One region of the Pseudomonas sp. AC169 genome, then DNA from elsewhere that is predicted to be linked to it. Evidence: predicted binding sites of a transcription regulator. Region 1 holds the regulator's gene; the other holds the start of a gene.

Region 1 (6,095 bases):
GGATTCCCCACCTGTTTCAGGGGCGTGAAGACAAATTGGTCGTTCTCGACGGTCTGCTTGAGCAACTGGGCCTAAGCTATGAAGAGGTCGCCTATCTCGGTGACGACCTGCCGGACCTGCCGGTAATCCGCCGCGTAGGGCTGGGCATGGCCGTGGCCAACGCTGCCGACTTCGTCCGTGAACACGCCCATGGTGTTACCCGCGCCCGTGGTGGCGAAGGTGCCGCCCGCGAATTCTGCGAATTGATCCTGCGCGCCCAGGGCCGCCTCGATGCGGCCAACGCCGCGTACCTGTGAGCCAAGCCATGTTCAGCAAAAAATTTCGTAACTTCCTGCTGTTCGGCTGCATCGCTGCGATTTTCGCCGCGGTCGGCTATTGGAACATCAGCCCGGAACGCTTCCTCGACAAGCCTCCGGTCTCTTCCATCGAAACACCTATCGACTGGTATGCGACCAACACGCATACCCTGCAATATTTGCCGGACGGCAAAGTGCAGTATGAGATGACCTCCGACAAGGCCGAGCATGTCAAGGCAACCGATATCACACTGGTCACCAAACCCGACCTGAACATGTATCGCGGAACCGAGTTTCCGTGGCATGTGACCAGTGAGCGCGGCGAAGTGAATTCGGGCGGCACCCAAGTGGAATTGATCGACTCGGTACGCATCAAGCGCACCGATGAACAGAACCGCGACCTGCTGGTTACTTCCACGCGCATGACAGTGTTCCCGCAGGAGCAATATGCGCAGACCGAGCAACCCGTTAGAATCGACGGCGCTGGCGGTGTATCGACTGGCGTTGGAATGAAAGCGTACCTGAAGGAAAGCAGGATACACCTGCTATCGAACGTAAGAGGACAGTATGAGGCTCGTTAAAACCCTCCCTATTTTGCTCAGTCTGGGCGCAGCACTGGGAAGCGTGAGCGCCTGGGCTCTGCCGAACGATCAGCAGCAACCTATCCGCATTCAGGCCGACGACGCCCAACTGGACGACAAGAACGGCATCGCCACTTATAAGGGTGATGTCATCATCACTCAGGGTTCGATGAAGGTGACCGGTAATACCGTGACCATCACCCGCACCCCGGCCGGCGATATCGACGTGGTGACGTCGGTGGGCAACCTTGCCTACTTCGAACAACTGCAAACCCAAGGTGACGCCAAGCCTGTACAGGGCTGGGGCGTGACGATCCAGTACCACGCCGCGCAAAACCGCGTTGTGCTGATCGACAAGGCCAAGGTTGTCGACAAGGACAACAACACGACTCAGGGCGAAAAAATCGTCTATGACACCGTGAAGAAACTGGCCAGCGCCGGTCGCGCTACCGGCAGCAAGGTCACCGAGGCGCGCCCGCGCATCGATATGGTGATCCAGCCGAAGAAGAAAACCGACGAGAAAACCCAGTAATGGCAACTCTGAAAGCTCAGCACCTGGCCAAGGCCTATAAAAGCCGCCAGGTCGTGCGTGACGTCAGCCTGTCGATCGACAGCGGCCAGATCGTCGGCCTGCTCGGCCCGAACGGCGCCGGCAAGACCACATGCTTCTACATGATCGTCGGCCTGGTTCAGGCCGATCAGGGCCGTGTGCTGATCGACGATCTGGACGTCAGCCACCAGCCGATGCACGGTCGTGCGAAGGCCGGTATCGGCTATCTGCCGCAAGAAGCGTCGATCTTCCGCAAACTGTCGGTGGCCGACAACATCATGGCCATCCTCGAGACCCGTCAGGAACTCGACAAGGCCGGCCGTCGCAAGGAGCTGGAAAGCCTGCTTCAGGAGTTCCACATCAGCCATATCCGCGACAACCTCGGTATGAGCCTGTCGGGTGGTGAACGCCGCCGGGTGGAAATCGCTCGCGCACTGGCCACGGCACCAAAATTCATCCTGCTCGACGAACCGTTCGCCGGTGTCGACCCGATCTCGGTCGGCGACATCAAGCAGATCATCCACCATCTTAAGGCCAAGGGTATCGGTGTATTGATCACCGACCACAACGTCCGCGAGACGCTGGATATCTGCGAAACCGCTTATATCGTCAACGATGGTCAACTGATCGCCGAAGGCGACGCAGAAACCATCCTGGCCAACGATCTGGTCAAGGAAGTGTATCTGGGCCACGAGTTCCGCCTGTAAGCGCGACAGTGCCCGGTGCGCCGCCGGGGCGCCGTATCGATTCAAGCAGGAATTAATACGCTTTAATTGTTACAGCGCTCTAGGCAAACACTTCAGTTTCAGGCATATAATTTGCTTAAGTTTGGCGCTTCGGCGCCCTGTAGTGGATGGCGCATAGCGCCGGCGAATAAGGTGTTAAGCCCCTGCCATGAAACCATCGCTAGTCTTGAGAATGGGCCAGCAGCTGACGATGACACCGCAGCTGCAACAGGCCATCCGCCTGCTCCAATTGTCGACCCTGGATCTGCAACAGGAAATCCAGGAGGCTCTGGAATCCAATCCGATGCTCGAACGCCAGGAAGAAGGCGACGACTTCGACAATTCCGACCCCATGGCCGACAACGCCGAACAGAAGCCCAACACCGAGATCCAGGAACCTTCGTATCAGGAAACCGCCCCGACGGTGGACAACCTCGAGGAAGGCGAATGGAACGAGCGCATCCCTAACGAGCTCCCGGTCGACACGGCTTGGGAAGACGTCTATCAGACCAGCGCCAGCAGCCTGCCCAGCAACGATGATGATGAGTGGGACTTCACCACCCGCACCTCTGCTGGCGAAAGCCTGCAAAGTCACCTGCTTTGGCAACTGAACCTCGCACCGATGTCCGACACCGATCGCCTGATCGCCGTGACCCTGATCGATTGCATCAACAATCAGGGCTACCTGGACGAAACCCTCGAAGAGATCCTTGAGGCGTTCGACCCGGAACTGGACATCGAACTGGACGAAATCGAAGCCGTCCTGCACCGCATCCAGCAGTTTGAACCGGCCGGTATCGGCGCCCGCAACCTTGGCGAATGCCTGCTGCTGCAATTACGTCAGCTGCCGGCCAAGACGCCTTGGCTGATTGAAGCGAAACGCCTGGTCAGCGATTACATCGACCTGCTCGGCGGCCGCGACTACAGCCAGTTGATGCGCCGCATGAAGCTCAAGGAAGACGAGCTGCGCCAGGTGATCGAACTGGTACAAAGCCTGAATCCGCGTCCGGGTTCGCAAATCGAATCCACCGAAGCCGAGTACGTCGTGCCTGACGTTATCGTGCGCAAGGACAACGAGCGCTGGCTGGTCGAGCTCAATCAGGAATCCGTGCCACGCCTGCGCGTCAACGCCCAGTACGCCGGTTTCGTCCGTCGCGCCGACACCAGCGCCGACAACACTTTCATGCGCAATCAGTTGCAGGAAGCCCGCTGGTTCATCAAGAGCCTGCAGAGCCGCAACGAAACCCTGATGAAAGTTGCCACCCAGATCGTCGAGCATCAACGCGGTTTTCTGGAGTACGGCGACGAAGCCATGAAGCCGCTGGTTCTGCATGACATCGCCGAAGCTGTCGGCATGCACGAATCGACGATTTCCCGGGTGACCACGCAGAAATTCATGCATACCCCGCGCGGTATTTATGAGCTGAAATACTTTTTCTCCAGCCACGTCAGCACCTCCGAAGGCGGCGAATGCTCGTCCACAGCGATCCGCGCGATCATCAAAAAACTGGTTGCCGCGGAAAATCAGAAAAAGCCGTTGAGTGACAGCAAGATCGCTGGTTTACTGGAGGCACAAGGCATTCAGGTGGCTCGCCGCACCGTCGCCAAGTACCGCGAATCCCTCGGGATCGCGCCTTCGAGCGAACGCAAGCGGTTGATGTAAGCCACGTTACAGCGTTCCAGTGGCAGGCTATCCAGCCTGCCGCTTTATGCACTGGCAACGAAGGAGAAGCTGTATGCAAGTCAACATCAGTGGACACCAACTGGAAGTGACCCAACCTCTGCGTTCCTACATCGAGGAAAAACTCCAACGACTGGAGCGACATTTCGACAAGATCACCAACGTGCAGGTCACGATGTGCGTCGAAAAGCTGAAGCAGAAAATCGAAGCCACCTTGCATATTCCCGGCAGCGAAGTGGTCGCCAACGCAGAAGATACTGATATGTATGCTGCGATCGACTCACTGACCGACAAGCTGGATCGCCAACTCAAAAAGCATAAGGAAAAGACCCAGAGCCTCCTCCAGGGCGCAACCGGTCGATAACCCCCCATTCCATGATCCGACTTGAAAGTATCCTGACCCCCGGCCGTTCCCTCGTGAACGTGCCGGGCGGCAGTAAAAAGAAAGCCCTCGAACAAATTGCCAACCTGATCGCCCGCGAAGTGCCGGCTCTGGAGATGCAAGATGTCTTCGAGGCGCTGATTGCCCGTGAAAAACTGGGTTCTACCGGTTTTGGCAACGGCATCGCCATTCCGCATTGTCGCCTGAAGGGTTGCACTTCGCCCATCAGCGCGCTGATGCACCTTGAAGCCCCTATCGATTTCGACGCCATCGATGGCGCGCCGGTTGACCTGCTGTTCGTTTTGCTGGTCCCGGAGGCTGCCACCGATGCGCACCTGGAGTTGCTGCGTCAGATCGCCAGCATGCTCGACCGCAAGGAGGTGCGTGAAAAACTGCGCAGCGCGGCGAGCAACGAAGCCTTGTATCAGGTTGTCCTGGACGAGCAGAACGGGCACTAATCATGCGCTTGATCATCGTCAGTGGCCGTTCCGGCTCGGGTAAAAGTACCGCACTGGACGTCCTTGAAGACAACGGCTACTACTGCATCGACAACCTGCCGGCTGGCTTGCTGCCGGAACTGGCCGAACGCGCGCTGATTCACACTGAGCTGGCGCAGCCGCTGGTGGCCGTGTCAATCGATGCGCGCAACCTGCCGAGCCACCTGTCCCGTTTCCCCGAACTGCTTGAGGATGCCCGCAGCAAGCACATCCAGTGCGATGTCCTGTATCTGGATGCCGACGAAGAAACCCTGCTCAAGCGCTTTTCCGAGACCCGTCGTCGTCATCCCCTAAGCAACGCCAACCGCTCGCTGGCCGAGGCTATACAGGATGAAACCGCACTGCTCGGCCCTATAGCCGATCTCGCTGATCTGAAAATCAACACCACCAATCTGAACCTGTACCAGTTGCGCGACACCATCAAGCTGCGCTTGCTGAACCAACCCGAGCCAGGCACCGCGTTTCTGGTCGAGTCATTCGGTTTCAAGCGCGGCATGCCAGTGGATGCGGATCTGGTCTTCGATGTGCGCTGCCTGCCCAATCCGTACTGGAAGCCGGAACTGCGCGCGCAATCGGGTCTTGATGCGCCAGTGGCCGAGTACCTGGCCGCGCAGCCGGAAGTTGAAGAAATGTTTCAGGACATCTTCACCTACCTGCACAAGTGGCTACCGCGCATCGCCGCGAGCAACCGCGCCTACGTCACCGTTGCCATTGGCTGCACCGGGGGGCATCACCGCTCCGTCTACCTGACCGAACGCTTGGGTCAGGCCCTGCAGAAAACCCTGAAGAACGTCCAGGTTCGCCACCGCGACCTCACTTAAAGGATTCACACCGCGATGCCTGCTCTGGAAATCGAAATCATCAACAAGCTGGGCCTGCATGCCCGCGCATCGGCCAAGTTCGTCGGGGTGGCCGGGCAATATCCGGATTGCACGATCAGAGTGGGCCGCACGCCAGAGACCACGGTCGATGGCAAAAGCATCATGGCGATGATGATGCTGGCGGCTGGCAAGGGCACCAAAATCTATCTGAGTACTGAAGGACATCAGGAACAGGAAGCGCTGGATGCGCTGGTGGCGCTGATCAACAACTGCTTCGATGAAGGCGGTTGATCCGCCAATGAGGGAGCTTGCTCCCTCACCTTGTTCAGCCCAACGCGGTATCCATCACCATCATCAAACAAAACCCGATCAATAAACCAAGACTGGCCAGTTTGTCATGACCGTGGCGCCGTGATTCCGGGATGACCTCGTGGGTCACCACCAGCAACATCGCTCCCGCCGCCAGTGCCAGACCCAATGGCAACAACACCTGCGCCAGACTGACCAGCCAGGCACAAAGCAGGGCAAACACTGGCTCGACCAGACCTGAGGCTGCACCGAT
Region 2 (6,095 bases), 670 kb from region 1:
CGCGCACCAAGGTGATGCAGCCCTGACTTTCGGCTTCCACCAGTTGGCAGACGCGTTCGAGCACTTCGTGGACGTTGCACATCGCCAGCGACGGCAGCTTGTTCGAGCCGAGCATGCGGTCGACCAGATTGCGCAGGCGGTCCGCCTCTTCAATGATCACGTTGGTGTAATCGCGCAAGCTATCTTCCGGCAGTTCGCGGGCCAGCAGTTGCGCAGCGCCACGGATGCCGCCGAGTGGGTTCTTGATCTCATGAGCGAGGCCGCGCACCAGCATCTTGCTGGTTTCCTGTTTGGACAGCTGCGCCTCTTCCTTGGTGATCCGCAGCAAGCGGTCACGCGGGTGGACTTCCAGCAGCAACATCGTGGCGCCGTTGCTGAGAATCGGCGTAACCGCATAATCCACGGTCAACGTCTGGCCGGTGAGGGCGGTGAGCATGGCTTCGCGTTTGGTAAACGGATGCGCCTGTTCCACCGCCTGGCGCAGGGAATTGAGCGCCTCGGTGGATTCGGTGAACAGCTCGCTGATGAACTGCCCGTGGCTACGCTGCCCGCTGATGGCGAGCAGCATCTCCGCCGCCGGGTTCATGTACTCGAGGCGCAATTCGGCGTCGAGCAGGATCGTCGCGGTAGTCAGGTTATCGAGCAGCAAACGGTGGATTGCGTCGCTAATGGTCATCGGAGCCTCTTTTGGGGGCGGAGCGTGCGCAACAAGCAAGCGTCGGTGAACGGAAAATGCAAAAACCAAACCAAGGCTCTGAAAAGAAGCGCTTAACCCGTGAAACAGGCGTTTGACGCTCGTTTGCGTGGCACAGGGCCTGCTCTCGCGGGTAGTTTCGAACCAAAATGGGTTGGAATGTGAGTACGGTGCAGCTTGTTGCACCAATATAGTGCGCAAAGCTAAGCGACGTTAGAAGAAACGCAGGAAGGGGTTTTTTGTCTCAGGCGGTTTGTCTTTCAGTGGGCATTCCGGGCGGATGCCGTAATCGTCCTTGGCGCAGGGTTTGACTTGGCGTTTCTGTGCGAGGGAAATGCGTAGCATGTGAAACGGCTGGTTGGCTGTGCGTTCGACGGTACGGCCTTCGGCGTCGAGGATTTCGACAGAAAGGTTGTGGCTGCCACGGTCGATATTGTTCAGCGGAAACACTGGACTCAGGCCGGGCTCGCCGGTGGCCTGACCGTCCAGTAGCAGGCGATAACGATGACCGCGTTGCAGGCCCGGCTCGCTGGTGACGCTGACAATGATTTCCCCTGCACTGCTGCGAATCGTGGCATCGGGTTCGGGCACCAGAATGCGCAGCATGTCGTAGTGGAACGGCGGTTGTTCTGGGGATTTCTTCGCCGTGGTGATCGGCGCGGCGGCCGTTGGATTGGCCGACATGCGATTGCTGGTAGCGATAGGTACGCGCTTGGCGTTGCCGCGTGGCTGGTCGGTGTAGACGCGATTGCCCTGCGCATCTACGTAGGTAAAGACCTCTGCCGAGGCTTGCAGCGTCATCAAGGCCAAAGCGGCGACCAGCCACGCGCGAATCATGGCTTGTGTACTCGCTGTACGCTGAGGGGGACTGGCGGGCTCTGCTGGATGATCGTCTGCCCATCGATCACCTGCACGGCGAGTCGGTGTTCGCCGCGATCAACGTTCACCAGTTGCAGGATCGGCACGTTGCTCGGCTGGCCGTAGGGTTCGTCATCCAAAACCAGTCTTAATTGATGCGGCGGATGCAGGCGCGGCTTGATCAGTACCTGGACGGTGAACGTGCCGTTATTGGCGCGCAGGGCTTCCTCGCTGGGCAGGCCGGCGAGTTCGAGAATGTCGTAGGCATTGCGCGCAGGTTCACGGTTGTCGGTTTCAGGCGCGGGTGGTGCGCTGGGCGCCTGCGGCTCGACACGGTTGAGCGGCGGCAACTCCACGGGCTGCGCCTGCACACCGTCCGGCGAATGATCGCTGTACACCGTGTTGCCGTTGGCGTCGGTGTACTTATAGATCTGCGCGACGGCGGGTAGGGCGATCAGCAGCAGAATGTAGAGAAGCGTGCGACCCATGAAATCGACCGGGATTGAAAGCGATGGGGTGCAGCATAGGTCAGGTGCGGCGGTTGGCCCAACCCTGCACACATCCAGAGATCATTCAGAGACCACAATTGATCGTTCCCACGTTCTGCGTGGGAACGCCTCAAGGGACGCTCCGCGTCCAGTGACGCGGAGCGTCACGGGCTGCATTCCCACGCGGAGCGTGGGAACGATCAGCATCACGTCATAAATTGCGGGCAATAAAAAAGGCCTCCCGAAGGAGGCCTCTTTCACTCACGCCACTTACCGCGGCGCTACCGGATCAGCAGCTGTAGTACAGCTCATATTCCAGCGGGTGTACGAAGGTGCGAACCTTGATTTCTTCTTCCGATTTCAGCGCGATGTAAGCATCGATGAAGTCGTCGGAGAACACGCCGCCCTTGGTCAGGAACGCGCGGCCCTTGTCCAGCTCTTCCAGGGCTTCTTTCAGGCTGCCGCAAACTTGTGGGATCTCTTTCGCCTCTTCAGGCGGCAGGTCGTACAGGTTTTTGTCGGCAGCATCGCCTGGGTGGATCTTGTTCTGGATACCGTCCAGACCGGCCATCAGCAGTGCTGCGAAGGCCAGGTACGGGTTGGCAGCCGGATCCGGGAAGCGGGCTTCGATACGGCGGGCTTTCGGGCTCGACACGTAAGGAATACGGATCGAAGCAGAACGGTTGCGAGCCGAGTAGGCCAGCATGACCGGAGCTTCGAAGCCTGGCACCAGACGCTTGTAGGAGTTGGTCGCCGGGTTGGTGAAGCCGTTCAGGGCCTTACCGTGCTTGATGATGCCGCCGATGAAGTACAGAGCGGTATCGGACAGGCCGGCATAGCCTTCACCGGCGAAGGTGTTCTTGCCGTCTTTCCAGATCGACATGTGTACGTGCATGCCCGAACCGTTGTCGCCGTACAGTGGCTTCGGCATGAAGGTCGCGGTGCGGCCGTAAGCGTCAGCAACGTTGTGCACAACGTATTTCAGGGTTTGGGTTTCGTCGGCTTTCTTCACCAGGGTGTTGAACTTGACGCCGATTTCGTTCTGGCCGGCAGTCGCCACTTCGTGGTGGTGAACTTCAACGGTCAGGCCCATTTCTTCCAGTGCGTTGCACATGGAGGTACGGATTTCGTGGTCGTGGTCGAACGGTGGAACCGGGAAGTAGCCGCCTTTGACGCCTGGACGGTGACCCTTGTTGCCGCCTTCGATGTCCTGGTCGGACATCCACGAACCTTGCTCGGAGTAGATCTTGAACATCGAGCCGGAGATGTCCGACTTGAATTTCACCGAGTCAAAGATGAAGAACTCAGGCTCTGGACCGGCGAACACAGTGTCACCGATACCGGTGGCTTTCAGGTGTTCTTCGGCACGCTTGGCGATCGCACGTGGGTCGCGGTCGTAGCCTTGCATGCTCGAAGGTTCGATGATGTCGCACACCAGAATCAGGGTGGCGTCTTCGGTGAACGGGTCGAGAACGGCAGTTTCGTCAACCGGCATCAGGATCATGTCGGAGGCTTCGATGCCTTTCCAGCCAGCGATGGAGGAACCGTCGAACATCTTGCCGACTTCGAAGAAGTCTTCATCCAGCGCATCGCGAGCCGGCATGGTCACGTGGTGCTGAGTGCCTTTGGTGTCCGTGAAGCGCAGATCAATCCACTTGACGTCATGATCTTTGATGAGTTGAACCGTCTTCGACATATGTCCTCCGGGTGGCTTCGGGCTTGGTAGTGGATGCCCTTGAATTTGGTTGATGCCGGCGCGAATACTCTGCCAAGGCAACCTGCCTCACAAGGGAGCAAATTGCATGCCAGTGCCCCAGCATGGGTTTTTTGCCCCAATTTCACGCTTATTAAGGTGCTACGCGCCTGAAAGTGGAAAATCTCGCCCTCTAATGTAGCGTTATAAATCGAAAATGACCTGTTTTGGTGCATGCAAAACCTTCTGCACATTAACTGGTTAAACCTTGAGCAATTTCCGCTATAATCCGCGCCCCCCTTTTTCGGCTGGCCGTTCGCGCGCTGTTTTCATGAAACTAATCGTAAAAGTCTTCCCCGAGATCACCATCAAAAGCCGACCTGTCCGGACGAAGTTCATCCGCCAGTTGGCCAAGAACATCCGCACCGTGCTCCGCGACCTGGACCCGGCCGTGGTGGTGAACGGTGTGTGGGACAATCTCGAGCTGGAAACCCGCATTACCGACGCCAAAGCCTTGAAAGAGATGGGTGAGCGCCTGACCTGCATGCCGGGCATCGCGCACTTTTTGCAGATCGACGAGTACCCTCTGGGCGACTTCGACGACATCACCGAGAAGTGCAAAGAGCACTATGGCGCTGCACTGGCCGGGAAGATTTTTTCGGTGCGCTGCAAGCGTGCCGGCAAGCACACCTTCAGCTCGATGGACGTTGAAAAATACGTCGGCAGCAAGCTGCGCCGTGAGTGCGGTGCCGCCGGCATCGACCTGAAAGCGCCGGAAATCGAAGTGCGCATCGAAGTTCGCGACAAACGGTTGTTTGTGATTCACAGCCAGCACAACGGCATCGGCGGTTATCCGCTGGGTGCGTTGGAGCAGACGCTGGTATTGATGTCCGGCGGCTTTGACTCGACCGTTGCGGCCTACCAGATCATTCGTCGCGGCCTGATGACGCACTTCTGCTTCTTCAATCTGGGCGGTCGTGCCCACGAATTGGGCGTGATGGAAGTCGCGCATTTCATCTGGAAGAAGTACGGCAGCTCGCAACGCGTGCTATTTGTCAGTGTTCCGTTCGAAGAAGTTCTGGGCGAAATTCTCGGCAAAGTCGATAACAGTCATATGGGCGTTGTATTGAAGCGTATGATGTTGCGCGCGGCGTCGAACATCGCCGACCGCCTGCACATCGAAGCGCTGGTCACTGGCGAAGCGATCTCCCAGGTGTCGAGCCAGACGCTGCCGAACCTGTCGGTGATTGACTGCGTGACCGACAAGCTGGTCCTGCGTCCGCTGATCGTAGCGCACAAGCAGGACATCATCGACACCGCCAACGAGATCGGCACTGCTGATTTCGCCCGGCACATGCCGGAATACTGCGGGGTTATTTCGGTCAACCCGAAGACCGCCGCCAAGCGCGGTCGCGTTGAGCACGAAGAGAAAGAATTCGACATGGCGGTCCTCGAGCGTGCGCTCGAAAACGCCAAACTGGTGCCGATCGATCGGGTGATCGACGAATTGGGCCAGGACATACAGATTGAAGAAGTCAGCGAAGCACTGGCCGGCCAGATCGTGATCGACATCCGTCACCCGGATGCCGCCGAGGATGAGCCGCTGGAACTCGCTGGCGTAGAAGTACAGACGATGCCGTTCTACGCAGTGAACGCTCGTTTCAAGGAGCTGGATCCGACTCGCCAGTACCTGCTGTATTGCGACAAAGGCGTGATGAGTCGCCTGCATGCTCACCATTTGCTCAGTGAGGGGCATGCCAATGTGCGCGTTTATCGACCGAGCTAAGTGCCCGGGGCTGTTTGCCTGTGGCCTGCGTCACCGGCCCCCCGACACCGCCGTCAAGCTGTAACGGCCATGCCGGACACTACTGCTAATCGCTGCCAAGACTTGTCAGCAAACCGAATCCTCTGATCGAGATACACAAGTGATCGAAAATCTACGCAACATCGCCATCATTGCCCACGTTGACCATGGTAAAACCACCCTGGTAGACAAACTCCTGCGTCAATCCGGCACTCTGGAGCGCAACGAGCTCAACGACGAGCGCGTGATGGACTCCAACGACCAGGAAAAAGAGCGCGGTATTACCATTCTGGCGAAAAACACCGCCATCAACTGGAACGGCTACCACATCAACATCGTGGACACCCCGGGCCACGCCGACTTCGGCGGCGAAGTTGAACGCGTAATGTCGATGGTTGACTCCGTTCTGCTGCTGGTTGACGCTCAAGACGGCCCTATGCCGCAAACCCGTTTCGTGACCAAAAAGGCTTTCGAAGCCGGCCTGCGTCCAATCGTGGTGATCAACAAGGTTGACCGTCCAGGCGCGCGTCCGGACTGGGTTCTGGACCAGATCTTCGA

The links. Region 1 encodes sigma-54, which starts transcription at its own class of promoters, with help from an activator protein. Its sites were predicted from a motif close to ANTGGCATNNANNTTGCTNT; they were not measured.
Region 2: the regulator sigma-54 is predicted to act here: its motif matches at 3,831-3,850, upstream of glnA (type I glutamate--ammonia ligase).

Annotation. Positions count from the first base shown of each region.
Region 1 is NZ_OZ409866.1:3,652,304-3,658,398, reverse strand. It holds gene ACZZ0G_RS16380 (KdsC family phosphatase) at 1-296, shown strand, start outside; gene lptC (LPS export ABC transporter periplasmic protein LptC) at 305-877, shown strand; gene lptA (lipopolysaccharide transport periplasmic protein LptA) at 864-1,409, shown strand; gene lptB (LPS export ABC transporter ATP-binding protein) at 1,409-2,134, shown strand; gene ACZZ0G_RS16360 (RNA polymerase factor sigma-54) at 2,322-3,815, shown strand; gene hpf (ribosome hibernation-promoting factor, HPF/YfiA family) at 3,889-4,197, shown strand; gene ptsN (PTS IIA-like nitrogen regulatory protein PtsN) at 4,209-4,673, shown strand; gene rapZ (RNase adapter RapZ) at 4,676-5,533, shown strand; gene ACZZ0G_RS16340 (HPr family phosphocarrier protein) at 5,549-5,824, shown strand; gene ACZZ0G_RS16335 (ZIP family metal transporter) at 5,859-6,095, opposite strand, start outside.
Region 2 is NZ_OZ409866.1:2,987,143-2,993,237, forward strand. It holds gene glnL (nitrogen regulation protein NR(II)) at 1-676, opposite strand, end outside; gene ACZZ0G_RS13570 (DUF4124 domain-containing protein) at 908-1,531, opposite strand; gene ACZZ0G_RS13575 (DUF4124 domain-containing protein) at 1,528-2,040, opposite strand; gene glnA (type I glutamate--ammonia ligase) at 2,330-3,736, opposite strand; gene thiI (tRNA uracil 4-sulfurtransferase ThiI) at 4,065-5,519, shown strand; gene typA (translational GTPase TypA) at 5,659-6,095, shown strand, end outside.